Regions from separate parts of the Marinobacterium sp. MBR-111 genome, predicted to be linked through region 4. Evidence: predicted binding sites of a transcription regulator. Region 4 holds the regulator's gene; each other region holds the start of a gene.
The links. Region 4 encodes FNR, which switches genes on or off when oxygen is low (the NO sensors DNR and NnrR bind a similar motif). Its sites were predicted from a motif close to TTGATNTANATCAA; they were not measured.

Region 1 (3,536 bases), on a different contig from region 4:
GCAGAACTATACCCGTGGCCGCATGGGGCTGGCCTATGAAATCGTGATCAACTCCAACCCCTGCATCGCGTATCTAATGGAGGAAAACACCATCACCATGCAGGCGCTGGTGATCGCTCACGCCTGCTATGGTCACAACTCCTTCTTCAAGGGCAACTACCTGTTCCGAACCTGGACTGATGCCAGTGCCATCATCGACTACCTGCTGTTCGCCAAGAACTACATCCGCCGCTGCGAGGAGAAGCATGGCGTGGAAGAGGTTGAGCAGCTGCTGGACTCGTGCCACGCCCTGATGAACTATGGCGTCAACCGCTACAAACGCCCACGCCCGCTCACCGCCGCCGAAGAACGTGAGCGTCAGCAGGACAGGGAAGAATACATACAGCGTCATCTGAACGATCTGTGGAACACCACCGTACCCCGCAAAGCGGACAGTGATGATCGCAAACACCCTCGCTTTCCGGCAGATCCGGAAGAGAACATTCTGTACTTCATCGAGAAGAACGCCCCCCTGCTTGAGCCCTGGCAGCGGGAGATCGTCCGCATCGTGCGCAAGGTTGCACAGTATTTTTATCCCCAGAAACAGACTCAGGTGATGAATGAAGGCTGGGCCTGCTTCTGGCACTATACGTTGCTGCATCAGCTGTATGACGAGGGGCTGGTCACCGACGGTTTCATGATGGAGTTTCTCCACTCCCATTCCAGCGTGGTCTATCAACCCCCGTTCGACAGCCCCTACTTCAGTGGCATCAACCCCTATACGCTGGGTTACAACATGATGCAGGACATTCGCCGCATCTGTGAAAACCCGACCGATGAGGACCGGGAGTGGTTCCCCGATATTGCAGGCAGCGACTGGAAAGTAACGCTTGACCACGCCATGCGCAATTTCAAGGATGAAAGCTTCATCCTGCAGTATCTATCACCCCGGTTGATGCGGGAGCTGAAACTGTTTTCGATCATGGATGACAGCAATCGTCCGGTACTGAGGGTCGATGCCATTCACAACGAACGCGGCTACCGCCAGTTGCGCGAGGCTCTGTCGGCCCAGTACAACCTCGGCAATCGCGAGCCCAACATTCAGGTATGGAACGTGAATGTTCGCGGTGATCGTTCCCTCACCCTGCGCCACTACATGCACAACAGCCAGCCACTGGGCCAGTCCACGGAAGAGGTGTTGCGACATGTGCACCGCCTGTGGGGATTCGATGTACAGCTTGAATCCGTACTGCCGGACGGTACCGTTGCCAAGCAGTATGCCTGCCCACCACGGGAGCAAAAGGTTGAGGCAATCTGACTGCGCTCGCTATACTGCTTCGACACGAATCAAATGAGTCGAGAGAAGGTTATGGATTGTCTGTTCTGCAAAATTCTGGAAGGTGAAATCCCGGCTGAGCGGGTGTACGAAGATGACCAGGTCATCGCCTTTCGCGACATCAACCCACAGGCACCCTTTCACTGCCTGATTATTCCGCGCAAGCATATCGCAACATTGAATGACATTGCCGACGACGACCGCGAGGTAGTGGGGCATATGATTCAGGCCGCCAGCAAAATTGCTCAGCGACAGGGCTTTGATCAGGATGGCTACCGCACCGTATTCAACTGCAACACCCACGGTGGCCAAACGGTCTACCACATTCATCTGCACCTCCTCGGTGGCAAGCCGATGGGCTGGCCTCCGTATCAAGACACTCTGAAAACCCCGGTTAACAACTGAGGCATGGTGGCCGAGCCACATGCTCGGCTGCCCTGGATCTTGCCTCGGATCAATTTTGCCGCGAGCCTGTCCGCTTTATGTTGCACTGCGTCATAATGGGTTCATTATAGGACTATACCCTAGTCATCAGCATTCTCAGGAAGGATACCCCCATGTCGATATCAGCTGACGCCCCCAACACCACGATTTCAACCGAGACACCGCCGATGCACAACCAGCTGGAGTTCTTTATTGAGCAGGCACGCAAGTCCGGCCCTATCCGCACCGCCGTGGTCCATCCGGTCGATCACAACAGCCTTTTGGGTGCCATCGAAGCGGCTGAACAGGGTTTGATTGAGCCTCTGCTGGTCGGCCCGGAACACAAGATTCGAGCCGCAGCCGAAATTGAAGGCATCGACCTGTCACCCTACAAAATCATCAGCACCGAACACAGCCACATGGCGGCCGAATGCGCCTGTACACTGATTCGCGAAGCCAAGGCCGTCGCGCTGATGAAAGGGAGCCTCGGCACCTCTGAACTGCTCAGTGCCGTGGTTCATAAAACCAAGGGCATCCGTACAGAGCGGCGCCTGAGCCATGTATTCGTGTTTGACGTGCCCAACTACCACAAACCACTGGTGATCACCGATGCCGCCATCAACGTGGTGCCTGATCTGTTGGTAAAACGGGATATCGTTCAGAACGCCATCGACTTCTGTCAGTCATTGGGTAATGAGTCGCCCAAGGTCGCGATTCTTGCCGCGGTTGAAAAGGTGAAGCCGACCATGCAGAGTACCATCGACGCTGCCGCCCTGTGCAAAATGGCAGATCGCGGACAGATCACTGGCGGCATTCTGGACGGCCCGCTGGCTTTCGATAATGCTATTTCACTGCAGGCCGCCATCGACAAACATATCAACTCACCGGTCTCTGGTGACGCCGATATCCTGCTGGCGCCTGACCTTGAGGCCGCCAACATGATCGCCAAGCAGCTGATCTACCTGGCCGATGCCAAGTCAGCCGGCCTGGCCGTAGGGGCCAAGGTACCCATTATTCTGACCAGCCGTGCCGAAGGTACTCTGGGCCGCCTGGCGTCCTGTGCACTGGCTTCCTACATGGTCAAGCATCCACGCAAGGGGGGCTGAAAGCATGGATACCATTCTGACCGTTAATGGTGGCTCCTCCAGTCTCAAGTGTGGCCTATATGCCCTGCGTGCGAGCGAACTTCACTGCCTGTTTCACCTGAAAGTGGAAAACCTGCTGGGTGACACCACCCTGTTCAAGGTGCGTGATGAAAACAACCGGGTACTGGACTCGCATCAGCTGGAGTGCCAGTCAGTGGCACTGGACGAGCGTCATCAGTTCGCCTTGCGTGAAGTGCTGCAATGGGTCGAAGCGCACCTGCCGGAGTCACGTTTGATTGCGACCGGTCACCGAGTCGTACATGGTGGTGACCTGTTCAACACACCGATGCGACTGGACGATGCTGTGCTGGAGCAATTGAGAAGCTTTATCCCGCTGGCCCCGCTGCATCAACCTTATAACCTGAAGCTGGTTGAAGCCTGCCGTGCACTGGCACCACAACTACCCGTTGTCGCCTGTTTCGACACCATGTTCCATGCGGCACAGCCCCGGCTGGAGCGGCTATATGCCTTGCCGCGCCACCTCATCGAGAAAGGCGTGCACCGCTATGGCTTCCATGGCTTGTCCTACGAGTATATCCAGCGCCAGCTCAGCCTTGGCGGAGCTGGCAATTTGAAAACAGTGGCCTGTCACCTGGGCGCAGGCGCCAGCATGTGTGCCATTCGAGATGGACGCTCCATCGCATCCAGCATGG
Region 2 (3,536 bases), on a different contig from region 4:
TCACCAGGTTGCGGACATCATCGATTGAGTAGCCGCGGTTTAGTAGCTGTTTCAGCTGTGCTGTCAGGTGAATGGTGCTCATGCTTTGATCCTCCGAATATGTCATGGGATCATTGAACCTGACGTTCGTTGCAGAAACATGTCAATCAGCGTTGCAGTAGGCTGCGGATAAGGCCGATGAATGCCAGTGGTACAAACACCAAACCTGCACCGGCCAGCAGCTCGGCCATGGTCAGACCGCCCAGCATTTCCGGTGTATAGCCGCAGGACTCCCAGATCTCGAACATCCAGGGCCACCAATGGTCCGGTGCAAACCAGTCAGGCAGTCCAGAGTCAAAACTGCAGCTGCCCTCAATCCAGTTGCGCTCAATGGCCAATAAGCGCCAGCTGCGTTCGGTAAAGCCCAGCGCAATAGCGGCAGTCAGAAGGTGACAGACCTTTTGCAGATGAGTGCAACGCTGTGCCAAAAGGCCTGTTATTGCAACCAGAACAAGAGCCGCAACCCAGAGGCGGATATGGATGCAGAGCACGCAGGGGCCGTAGTCCAGCCCATACTGGAAATATAGTGCCACGCCCTCAGCCGATAGGCTGCCGACCAATAGAATTGACCAGTAAATGCCGGGCCTGAATACATGATTCAGAAATGACTCAACAGCTGGTGTGCTCATCTGAGGTGCTCACGATAACGTTCAGAGAAAAGGTGTTGCAGGAGAGTAACGGGGCAGGAAACTTGAAGCAAGCGACAGAGGCTCTGAGAGAGCCTCTGTCGGGATGTTTCAATCAAACGGTTGAGGTTTCGGAGTCGCATCCACCGATGGTGGCAGAATCGGCATCAGGAACTGGGGCTGGTCACCGGTCAGAGTTTTCATGAAGGCCACTATCTTGGCGTTTTCTTCATCGGTGAATTTACGGCCCAGCTGCAGGCGACCCATGATGTCGGTGGCTTCGGTCAGGGTGGCCGCCTCACCGTCGTGGAAGTACGGATAGGTCAGCTCCACGTTGCGCAGGGTCGGTACCTTGAAGGTAAAGCGATCCGCATCCTTGCCGGTAACCGCCGCGCGGCCTTCAACAGGGTTGTTGGTTTGGTAGGGCTCAATCAGGCCCATTTTCTGGAACGAGTTGCCGCCGACTGCTGGGCCGTTGTGACAGGCGACACAGCCGCTGGTTTTGAACAGCTCGTAGCCTTCACGCTCAAACGGGGTGATGGCATCCTGATCGCCCAGCAACCACTGGTCAAAACGGGCGTTTGGTGTCACCAGCGTATTTTCGAACTCGGCAATGGCATCGGTGATCTTGTCGATATTCACCTCTTCATCACCGAATACCAGGCGGAATTCACGTACATAGCCTGGAATGCTTTGAATGACATCGACGGCCAGCACGTGAGTGAAACCCATTTCGGCCGGGTTGGCGATCGGACCACCGGCTTGCTCCTTCAGGTCAGCCGCACGACCGTCCCAGAACTGTGCCACGTTGAGGCTGGAGTTAAGAACAGTGGGCGAGTTGATCGGACCCTGTGCCCAGCCATGTCCGATGGACGTCTTGATATTGTCGGTGCCGCCCATGCTCAGGTTGTGGCAGGAGTTGCAGGAGATGAAACCTGACTTGGACAGGCGTGGGTCGAAGTAGAGTTTCTTGCCCAGTTCGGCCAGGGCCAGGTTCACGTTCTTGAGCGGTTCGATTGGCTGGATCGGCTCATTGGCAATGGCCGAGTGGCTCACAGTGCCGATGGCAAGTGCCAACAGTGAATGTTTCAACAGACGTGTAAGTGTCATGGCTTGTGCCTCTTTCAGTGGGCTTGAGTTCCATCATGGCCTTGTTAATCTTCGGTCGCGTTGACTGGGATCAAGTAATGCGCCGGGCTTCTCTGGGTTGAAGTGCCTGACCAAAAAATGAGTGTAGATGTTTATCGCAACAGCATGTTGCACAAATATAGTGCAAGGCACCACATTAGTGCTTTTGTTGCACCAGTGTGGTGCTGTATAATACCAAGCTTTTTTCCGGCGGGTGTCCCGGTTCTGCCTGTTCAACTGGGGTGTTTCTGCCAGTTGTCATTCTTTCATCGACTCTGGTGTTGCCCGTGAAGCTTTAATCCATTCATCAGAGGTACATTGATGTCCTACATCCATAACACCATCACGCAGCTGATGGCTTCCAGCCCCGCCCAGGCAGAGTTTTATCAGGCTGTTGAAGAGGTGCTTGAGTCGCTGGAACCCTTGCTGGAGTCAGAAGCGCGCTACCGGGACAGCGGTATCATTGAGCGCATGGTAGAACCAGAACGCCAGATCATGTTCCGCATTCCCTGGGTTGATGACAAGGGCAAGGTGCAGGTCAACAAGGGCTACCGCATCGAATTCAATTCGGCTCTGGGCCCGTATAAGGGCGGTCTACGATTTCACCCTTCCGTAAACGCCGGCATCATCAAATTTCTCGGTTTTGAACAGATATTCAAAAACGCCCTGACCGGCTTGGCAATTGGTGGTGGCAAGGGCGGTGCCAACTTCAATCCCAAAGGGCGCTCCGATCAGGAGATCATGCGCTTCTGTCAATCTTTCATGAACGAGCTGTACCGTCACATCGGCCCGACGACTGACGTGCCGGCGGGTGATATTGGTGTGGGTGCGCGTGAGATCGGCTACCTGTTCGGGCAATACAAGCGCTTGACTGGCCGTTATGAAGGAGTTTTGACCGGCAAGGGGTTACTGTGGGGCGGTTCACTGGTACGCAAGGAAGCCACGGGTTACGGCTGTGTCTACTTCGCCCAGAACATGTTGCAGGCCCATGCCGACTCGCTGGCGGGCAAAACCTGTCTGGTGTCCGGTGCCGGCAACGTGGCGATCTACACCATCGAGAAACTGTATCACCTTGGCGCCCGTCCGGTTACATGTTCTGACTCTACCGGTACGCTGTATGACTGTCACGGTATCAATTTGGAAACCCTCAAACAGATCAAGGAAGAGCGTCGTGGCTCGCTGGCCGAATATCTGGAAGAACATCCGAAAGCGGAGTTTACCCCGGTTGAGGCCTACCCTGAAGATGGCCATGTCGTATGGCGCTATACGGCCGATGCTGCCTTCCCATGCGCAACTCAGAACGAGTTGACCGAAGCGGATGCGCGCGCACTCATCGGTAATGGCGTGCGCTGCATTAGTGAAGGTGCCAACATGCCTTCAACGCCTGAGGCGGTGGAAGTGTTTATCGCCGAGCGTATTCACTATGGCCCGGGTAAGGCGGCCAACGCAGGCGGCGTTGCTACCAGTCAGTTGGAAATGGCACAGAATGCCAGCATGCAACAGTGGACCTTCGAGCAGGTCGATGAACGCCTGCAACAGATCATGGCTGGTATCTACCAGCGCTGCAGTGAAACGGCCAAGGCATTTGACCAGCCACATAATTTGGTACTGGGTGCCAATATTGCCGGTTTCCGCCGGGTGGCGGATGCCATGCTGGAGCAGGGTGTGGTTTAATCACCTGAACCGGTTTTGCCATCATAGCCCGGGCCCTGTGCCCGGGCTTTTGCTTATTGGAGTCTAAGG
Region 3 (3,536 bases), on a different contig from region 4:
TATCCTCGCTTGCCTGAGCCCGCAACAGGGCTGTTCTGACCTTCAGCGCAGGATCCTTGGAAAAGTTGTATTCGGCATTGTTCAGAATGGAGTCCATATCATTGCGCAGCTCGATCTGGCGCCGCGAATCTGCACTTTTCATTTCGAGCCGCCTGATGTTCGCCAACCGCAGGTAGGGCTCCGGTGAGCGGTAGCAGCTACGCCGACCCAGCACGATCGATTTTCGGTAAGCACCTTCGGCCAGTTCAAGCACACGAGTCTGGGTCGCAACCCGCCCCAGCTCCATCTGCCGAGGAATACCCAGCGGAGCCTTGGCGGTCGCAACTTTAAGTGTCTCTCGCGCCTGCTCCAGATCACCGTTCTTTTCATGCACTTGAGCGCGCAAATCATATGCCGCGATCAGCAGCGGATAACTCTCGATCAAACTGTCGAGTAGATCTCCTGCTTCACTCAGCCTCTGCATTCCGATTAATGCCTGCGCCATGCACAGCCCCGTATCTTTGTCGGGGTCTTGCCAGAAAATCGGTTCAAGCACCTCATAGGCTTCGTCCGCTCGACCCAGCTGAGTCAAGAGGTTGGCTTTGATACGACGTGCATAGTCAATGTTGGGATCATGCCGAGGGATGTCATCGCAGGCCAGGACAGCACCCTCAAGGTCGCCCACCTCAATCGACTGCTCTACCGGCTTCAGCACCTGTTTGCGCAGCACCAGCTGGTCGAGCCGACTCTTGAGCTCATCAATGGAAAAAGGGCGTGTCAGCAGGTCATCAGGCCGACTGTCGATGGCGTGAAGCACCACCTCCTGTGAGGCATCACTGGTCATGAAGATCCAGCCAGCTGTAGGACGGATATAACCGAGAAAGCGAGCTTCCTCAAGCAGCTGCATACCCGTCACGGCGTCACTGCTGTTATGACCAAGCAGGATAATATCGAATTGTTCCTCCTCGATCAGCTGCAACACTTTTTCGTTCACGGTGGTTGCTTTCAGGTTTCTGACACCAAGCTCACGCAGCATGTAATAGATCGTAGAGCGCAGGTTACCGCTGCTGTCGATCAGCAAAACATTCTTGTCAGAGTAATCTACCTTGCGTGAAGCCACCGTGGCCTATCCACCCTATGCCAAACACTGTGTACCGACACACAAGGGCCGGTAATCAGCAGTGAGTATACAGGGCATGGACACACGCAAGAAGTATTCACGCAATGAGGAGGGGGATAAAAAAACACCGAGCGTTGGGTGAGAACACTCGGTGCAGAAGACAGTTCTATGCTGTGTGGACACTATAAAGAACCTGATGACGGTACGGCATGACATCGATCAATAGTTGGGTTAACCGCATGATAAAGACCGTCTTAAGACCAAGGCCTAAGCCTCTCGGGACGCCTTTTCCTCTAGAATGTTGACAGTAGAGGAGTATGCTAAAGCCATGACAACAGCATTTATCACCCACAAGGACTGCATGCTGCACAATATGGGGCCGGAACACCCGGAGAGCCCCGTGCGGCTGGTTGCCATTAACAAGGTACTGCAACGCACCGGGTTGCTGGATCAGCTGGATCAGCTGACCGCTGTTGAGGTAACTGAAGAGCAGGTATTACTCGCACACCATCACCTGCACCAGAAGCGGCTGGAAATGAAAGTGCCGGACTCGGGCGTGGTCTATACCGATGACGATACGGCCCTGTGTCCAGATTCTCTGAAGGCGGCAAGTCTGGCTGCCGGTGGCGTCATTCTTGCGACCAATCGCGTCCTGAGCGGCAAGGCGGAAAACGCATTTTGTGCGGTCCGCCCGCCGGGCCATCATGCCGAATACAACCTGGCGATGGGCTTCTGCTTCTATAACAACATTGCCATCGGCGCTGCCCACGCACTGCAGCAAGCAGGCATAGAACGAGTGGCCATTCTCGATTTCGACGTACATCACTGCAACGGTACTGTCGATATTTTCAAAGACCGCCCGGAAGTGCTGGTCTGTTCGACGTTCCAGCACCCCTACTACCCGGAGCGCTATCACGAAATCGATCGAGCCAACATCATCAACTGCCCAATACCGGCTCACAGCGACCCAAGTCTGTTTCATGATGCCATTGAAAAGTGCTGGCTGCCGGCACTTGAGGCGCACAAGCCTGACATGATCTTTATCTCGGCAGGCTTTGATGCCCACAAGGAAGATCCGATGGCCGACCTGAATCTGGATGAAGAGGATTACCGCTGGGTCACACAGAAAATCAAGGCATTTGCAGACCGACACTGTCAGGGTCGGATCGTGTCTGTCCTTGAGGGCGGATATAACCCGGTTCCACTGGCCTTCAGTGTACAGGCACACCTGGAAGTACTGGCCGGATTTTCAGAAGCCTGACGCGACACTCGCACAAACGAAAAAGGCTGCCGATGGGCCACTGCTGTCCCATAAATGGCAGCAAATGAGAAAGCCTGAATCCAAGTGAGTAAAATGAGAGTGCGACCAAACACTCTACTCACAAAGGATTCAGGCTTTGTCTCATCATAACACCGCGTTTCATCAGTTGCTCCAGCCTTTGTCCAGACACGATTTTGAGCGAACGGCTCGTGAGCATCATGTGGGGCAAAAGCTCCGTTCAGCTTCACGCTGGGATCAGTTCATTGGCATTGCGATGTCCCAGATTTCTGGCCGACAAAGTCTTCGCGACATCGAGTCTAGCCTCGCCAGTCAGCGGCATAAACTCTACCACCTCGGAGCCAAGCCGATTGCTCGCTCAACCCTCGCCCGCCTCAATGAGCAGCAGCCTGCCGAGCTCTATGAGGCCATCTTTTATAAGCTTTTGCAGCGCTGTTCTGTGCGTTCAAATGCGCATAAATTTCGCTTCAAGAATCCACTTTATTCACTCGATGCCAGCACCATCGATCTGTCATTGAATATTTTCCCCTGGGCAAAAATCCATCAGTCAAAAGCCGGTGTAAAGCTGCATACCGGCCTGAACAACGCCAGCTTAATTCCCGAGTTCGTTGCGCTCAGTGATGGCCGGGAAGGCGATTTGATTCAGGGGCGCCGGTTCACCTTCCCGGCAGGTAGTATCGTGGCTTTTGATAAGGGCTATGTTGATTACCGCTGGTATGGAGAGCTGACAAAACAAAAGGTTAGCTTTGTCACGCGACTGAGACCCAAAGCTGTTTATCAGGTGCAGAAATCGAATCCAGTACCTGCCAAGACGTCGGTTGAGTACGATCAAGTGATTGAGCTGAGCAGTCAGCACGCGCAAAAACAGCGCGCACCCACGCTTCGATTGGTGGGGTATAACTGCCCGGAAAGCGGTAAACACTTCCGCTTTATCACCAACAACTTCAAGCTGGCCGCGACGACGATTGCGGCGATCTATAAGGATCGTTGGCAGGTGGAACTCTTCTTCAAAGCGCTCAAGCAAAACCTGAAGATAAAGGCGTTTTTAGGTAACAGTAAGAATGCTGTGCTGACGCAGATCTGGATCGCCATGATCTGCTATCTACTGCTCTCGTTTGCTCGCCACAGCGCCCGGCAAGGCTGGAGCGTACAACGCAT
Region 4 (3,536 bases):
GATCAGCATGAAGCCGTTGCTGCTGAATACCAGCATCTCGTCAGCTTCGCTCACTGGTGCGCTCCAGCCGCTGCGACTCAGTTCCTGACTGCTACAGGGGGTAAATGGATGTTCTGACAGGGCTTCGCTCAGGTGTTCAGGGGTAAACCCCGGGGTGGGTTCAAAGCGATAGACAATGGCATTACGGAACCAGAGCATGGACTCTCCAGAGGTGCAAAAGGGGTGAAGTATAACAGTGTGCACCGGGCAGGCGTACCCGGTGCATCAGATGGGAAGCTTAGCAGCCTTCGTAGGCGAGCAGGGAGTAGACGGGGATGCCCAGTTCCTGAATGCGGGTGGAACCCTGCAGATCCGGCAGATCGATCAGGGCGGCGGCCTCGATAACCTCCGCGCCAAGTTTCTTGATCAGGGTGCAGGCGGCCAAAATGGTGCCGCCGGTAGCAATCAGGTCATCGAACAGAAGTACGCGATCACCGGACTCAACCGAGTCAATCTGCATTTCAACTGCGGCGGTACCGTACTCCAGCGTATATTCCTGATGAATGGTTTCGCCCGGCAGCTTGCCTTTTTTGCGCACCAGCACCAGCGGCAGGTTAAGCTGGTGCGCCAGGATAGCGCCAAACAGGAAGCCACGGGCGTCAATACAGGCAATATGCGTAATGTCGCTGTCGATATAACGCTGGATGAATGCATCCGACACCATACGCATCGCTTTGGGGTCTTTGAAAATGGGAGTTACATCGCGAAAGGTTACACCGGGTTCGGGCCAGTCCTGCAGTGAACGGATGACAGACTTCACATAAAACTCATCGTAGGACATAAATATCTCCCGGTTAGGCGCTCAATTGACATAACTCAATGCTGCGAGGGCGGATTAAGGGTGTAATGGCTTCGTTGGGTTACACATTGAGATGGCTACTTCATTGTGCAACTTGAGGCATGGCTTCGAAAGAAGCCATGCCTTTTTTATTGGCGAGATACTGTCCCCGGTTATAAACCGCCAACCGCATGGATGGGCTTGATAATGTTGGCAGCTTCCCCGTCATGGTGTCAGCTGGTCTGGTTTTCCTGATGCTGGGAGCATTCACCTTGGCGTGCCTCGCCAGACAAACGATACATTTCGTCCAGGTTGGTCAGCTCCACTTCCTTGCCGTCCACTTGCATCAGGTCCATCTTTTGAAAGCGCGTAAAAATGCGGCTGACGGTTTCCACGGCCAGGCCCAGATAGTTGCCGATCTCGTTACGTGACATCGACAGACGGAAGTTGGATGCAGAGTACCCGCGTGCCTTGAAGCGCTGAGACAATTTGAGAAGAAAGGTTGCCACGCGTTGTTCTGCATTTTTCTTCGACAGCAACAGCATCATTTGCTGATCATCTCGCAGTTCCTTGCTCATGCTGCGCAGCATCTGACGGCGCAGTTCGGGCAGTTGGCCTGAAAGCTCATCCAGACGTTCAAAGGGGATCTCACAGACGGTCGTGGTTTCCAGTACCTTGGCTGACATGGGATAGGTTTCGGCATCAAATCCACTCAGGCCGACCAGTTCGCCCGGGAAATAAAAGCCGGTGATCTGCTCTTCACCCTCATTGGTGAGCGTGTAGCTCTTGATTGTGCCGGCCCGAAGGGCATACACGGAGCTGAAGGGTTCACCCTGATGGAACAGGTGTTCACCTTTCTTGAGCGGGCGGCTTTTCTCGATAATATCATCGAGTCGGTCGATCTCGGTCAGGTCAAGCGATACCGGAAGACAGAGTGAGCTCAGGCTGCAGGTCTTGCAATGGACCTGTTGCAGGCTGTGAAGCTTTCCTTGAGATTTCCAGTCGGCCATGGGGTCATCCTTATTGTTGGGTTCGTCACGCTGCGAGTGCTTTCCCGCATTATGTAACATTTACCCCAGAGGGTGAAGCGCCGGGCCCGGTTAACGGGCCTCGACTTTAGATGATACGCGAGAAACTCCGTGTGGCTTCATGTTTCGGTATATAGGCATCGAACGCCATACAGATGCGTCTTATCAGCAGGCGGCCTGCTGCAGTCACGCGAATGCGACTGGATGACAACTCGATCAAGCCATCAGTACTGAACTGCTGCAGTTCAGCCTGCTCGGCATTGAAATAATCGCCAAACTGAATATCAAAGCGCTGCTCGACGGCCGCAACATCCAGTTCAAATTGACAGATCAACTCAGTAATGACCGAGCGGCGAATATGATCATCACGGCTCAGTGTTACACCGCGCTTGACGGCATGTTGCTGCTGAGCAACGGCCTGACTGTAGGCGGCAATATCATGCTCGTTCTGATAATAGACATCGCCAATCTGACTGATGGCTGATACGCCCATGGCAACCAGGTCACAATCGGAATGGGTGGTGTAACCTTGAAAGTTGCGATGAAGCTTGCCTTCCGCCTGGGCGAGGGCCAGTTCATCATCGGGCTTGGCGAAATGGTCCATGCCTATATAAACGTAACCGGCCTCAAGCAGGCGATTGATACTGTTTTGCAGTATGTTGAGCTTGGTCTCGGGGCTGGGCAAGTCTTCAGCACGAATGTGTTTCTGTGAGCGGAATCGATCCGGCAGGTGCGCATAGTTGAACACTGACAGGCGGTCAGGGCTCATGGCAATGACGGTGTCGAGGGTATCGGCAAAGCTTTCTTCGCTTTGATGCGGCAGGCCGTAGATCAGGTCCATGTTGATCGATTTGAATCCCAGTTCACGCGAGCGTTGCAGTACGCGCGCGGTCATCTCGGTGGGTTGGACGCGATTGACCGCTTCCTGTACCCGTGCATCCACATCCTGTACACCAAGGCTGATACGGTTGAAGCCGATCTCGCGCAAAACCTCCAGAGTCTGGTCACTGGCTTCACGCGGGTCAATCTCAATTGAATAGTCGCCCTTGTCGTCATCACGCAAATTGAAATTGCTGCGCAGTGCCTGCATCAGCTCACGCATTTGATCATCGCTGATAAACGTCGGGGTACCACCACCCCAATGCAGCTGATTTACCTGCCGGTCTCCACGGTACCACTGTGACAGCTTTGCCATTTCACTATAAACAGTATCAAGGTAGGGCTGAGCTTTCTTGCGGTTGCGGGTGATCACCTTGTTACAGGCGCAGTAGTAGCAAACGTGAGCACAAAAAGGGATATGCACATACAGTGACAAGGGTGCATGATGATCACTTGTGGAGCGCCCGGTTTCGATCAACTTCTCGGGGCTCAGGCCGGAATCGAACTGGATCGCAGTCGGGTACGAGGTATAGCGGGGGCCGGACAGGTCATAACGCTTGATCAAGTCCATATCCCAACTGATGGTTGTCTGGTTGTTCACCTCAGTACCTCTATTTGTTGGCCGGTCGGGCATTATAGGGAAGAGTGACCGGGCGGTTGTTGATGGATATCAATGTGGGTGCAACAGGCCGGTCCACGGCAGGGTTGCCAGACCAAACAGAATTACCAAAAGCCCCGCCCCCTGTCTTACGCCACTGCGTTGCAATAACTGTTTCAATTGGCGTGCCAGGAGCGCCGATGTGAGCAGAGCA

Region 1: the regulator FNR is predicted to act here: its motif matches at 1,760-1,773, upstream of ABIE61_RS05975 (bifunctional enoyl-CoA hydratase/phosphate acetyltransferase).
Region 2: the regulator FNR is predicted to act here: its motif matches at 1,836-1,849, upstream of ABIE61_RS09285 (cytochrome-c peroxidase).
Region 3: the regulator FNR is predicted to act here: its motif matches at 1,309-1,322, upstream of ABIE61_RS03595 (histone deacetylase family protein).

Annotation. Positions count from the first base shown of each region.
Region 1 is NZ_JBEPQA010000006.1:52,979-56,514, reverse strand. Features, by position in the region: gene ABIE61_RS05985 (SpoVR family protein) at 1-1,297, shown strand, start outside; gene ABIE61_RS05980 (histidine triad nucleotide-binding protein) at 1,349-1,720, shown strand; gene ABIE61_RS05975 (bifunctional enoyl-CoA hydratase/phosphate acetyltransferase) at 1,873-2,844, shown strand; gene ABIE61_RS05970 (acetate/propionate family kinase) at 2,849-3,536, shown strand, end outside.
Region 2 is NZ_JBEPQA010000010.1:84,682-88,217, forward strand. Features, by position in the region: gene ABIE61_RS09275 (hypothetical protein) at 1-82, opposite strand, end outside; gene ABIE61_RS09280 (disulfide bond formation protein B) at 147-668, opposite strand; gene ABIE61_RS09285 (cytochrome-c peroxidase) at 777-1,775, opposite strand; gene gdhA (NADP-specific glutamate dehydrogenase) at 2,115-3,467, shown strand.
Region 3 is NZ_JBEPQA010000003.1:198,377-201,912, reverse strand. Features, by position in the region: gene ABIE61_RS03600 (response regulator) at 1-1,099, opposite strand, end outside; gene ABIE61_RS03595 (histone deacetylase family protein) at 1,428-2,360, shown strand; gene ABIE61_RS03590 (IS4 family transposase) at 2,497-3,536, shown strand, end outside.
Region 4 is NZ_JBEPQA010000001.1:202,939-206,474, forward strand. Features, by position in the region: gene ABIE61_RS00940 (recombination-associated protein RdgC) at 1-198, opposite strand, end outside; gene ABIE61_RS00945 (adenine phosphoribosyltransferase) at 278-820, opposite strand; gene fnr (fumarate/nitrate reduction transcriptional regulator Fnr) at 1,051-1,827, opposite strand; gene hemN (oxygen-independent coproporphyrinogen III oxidase) at 1,934-3,325, opposite strand; gene ABIE61_RS00960 (sulfite exporter TauE/SafE family protein) at 3,395-3,536, opposite strand, start outside.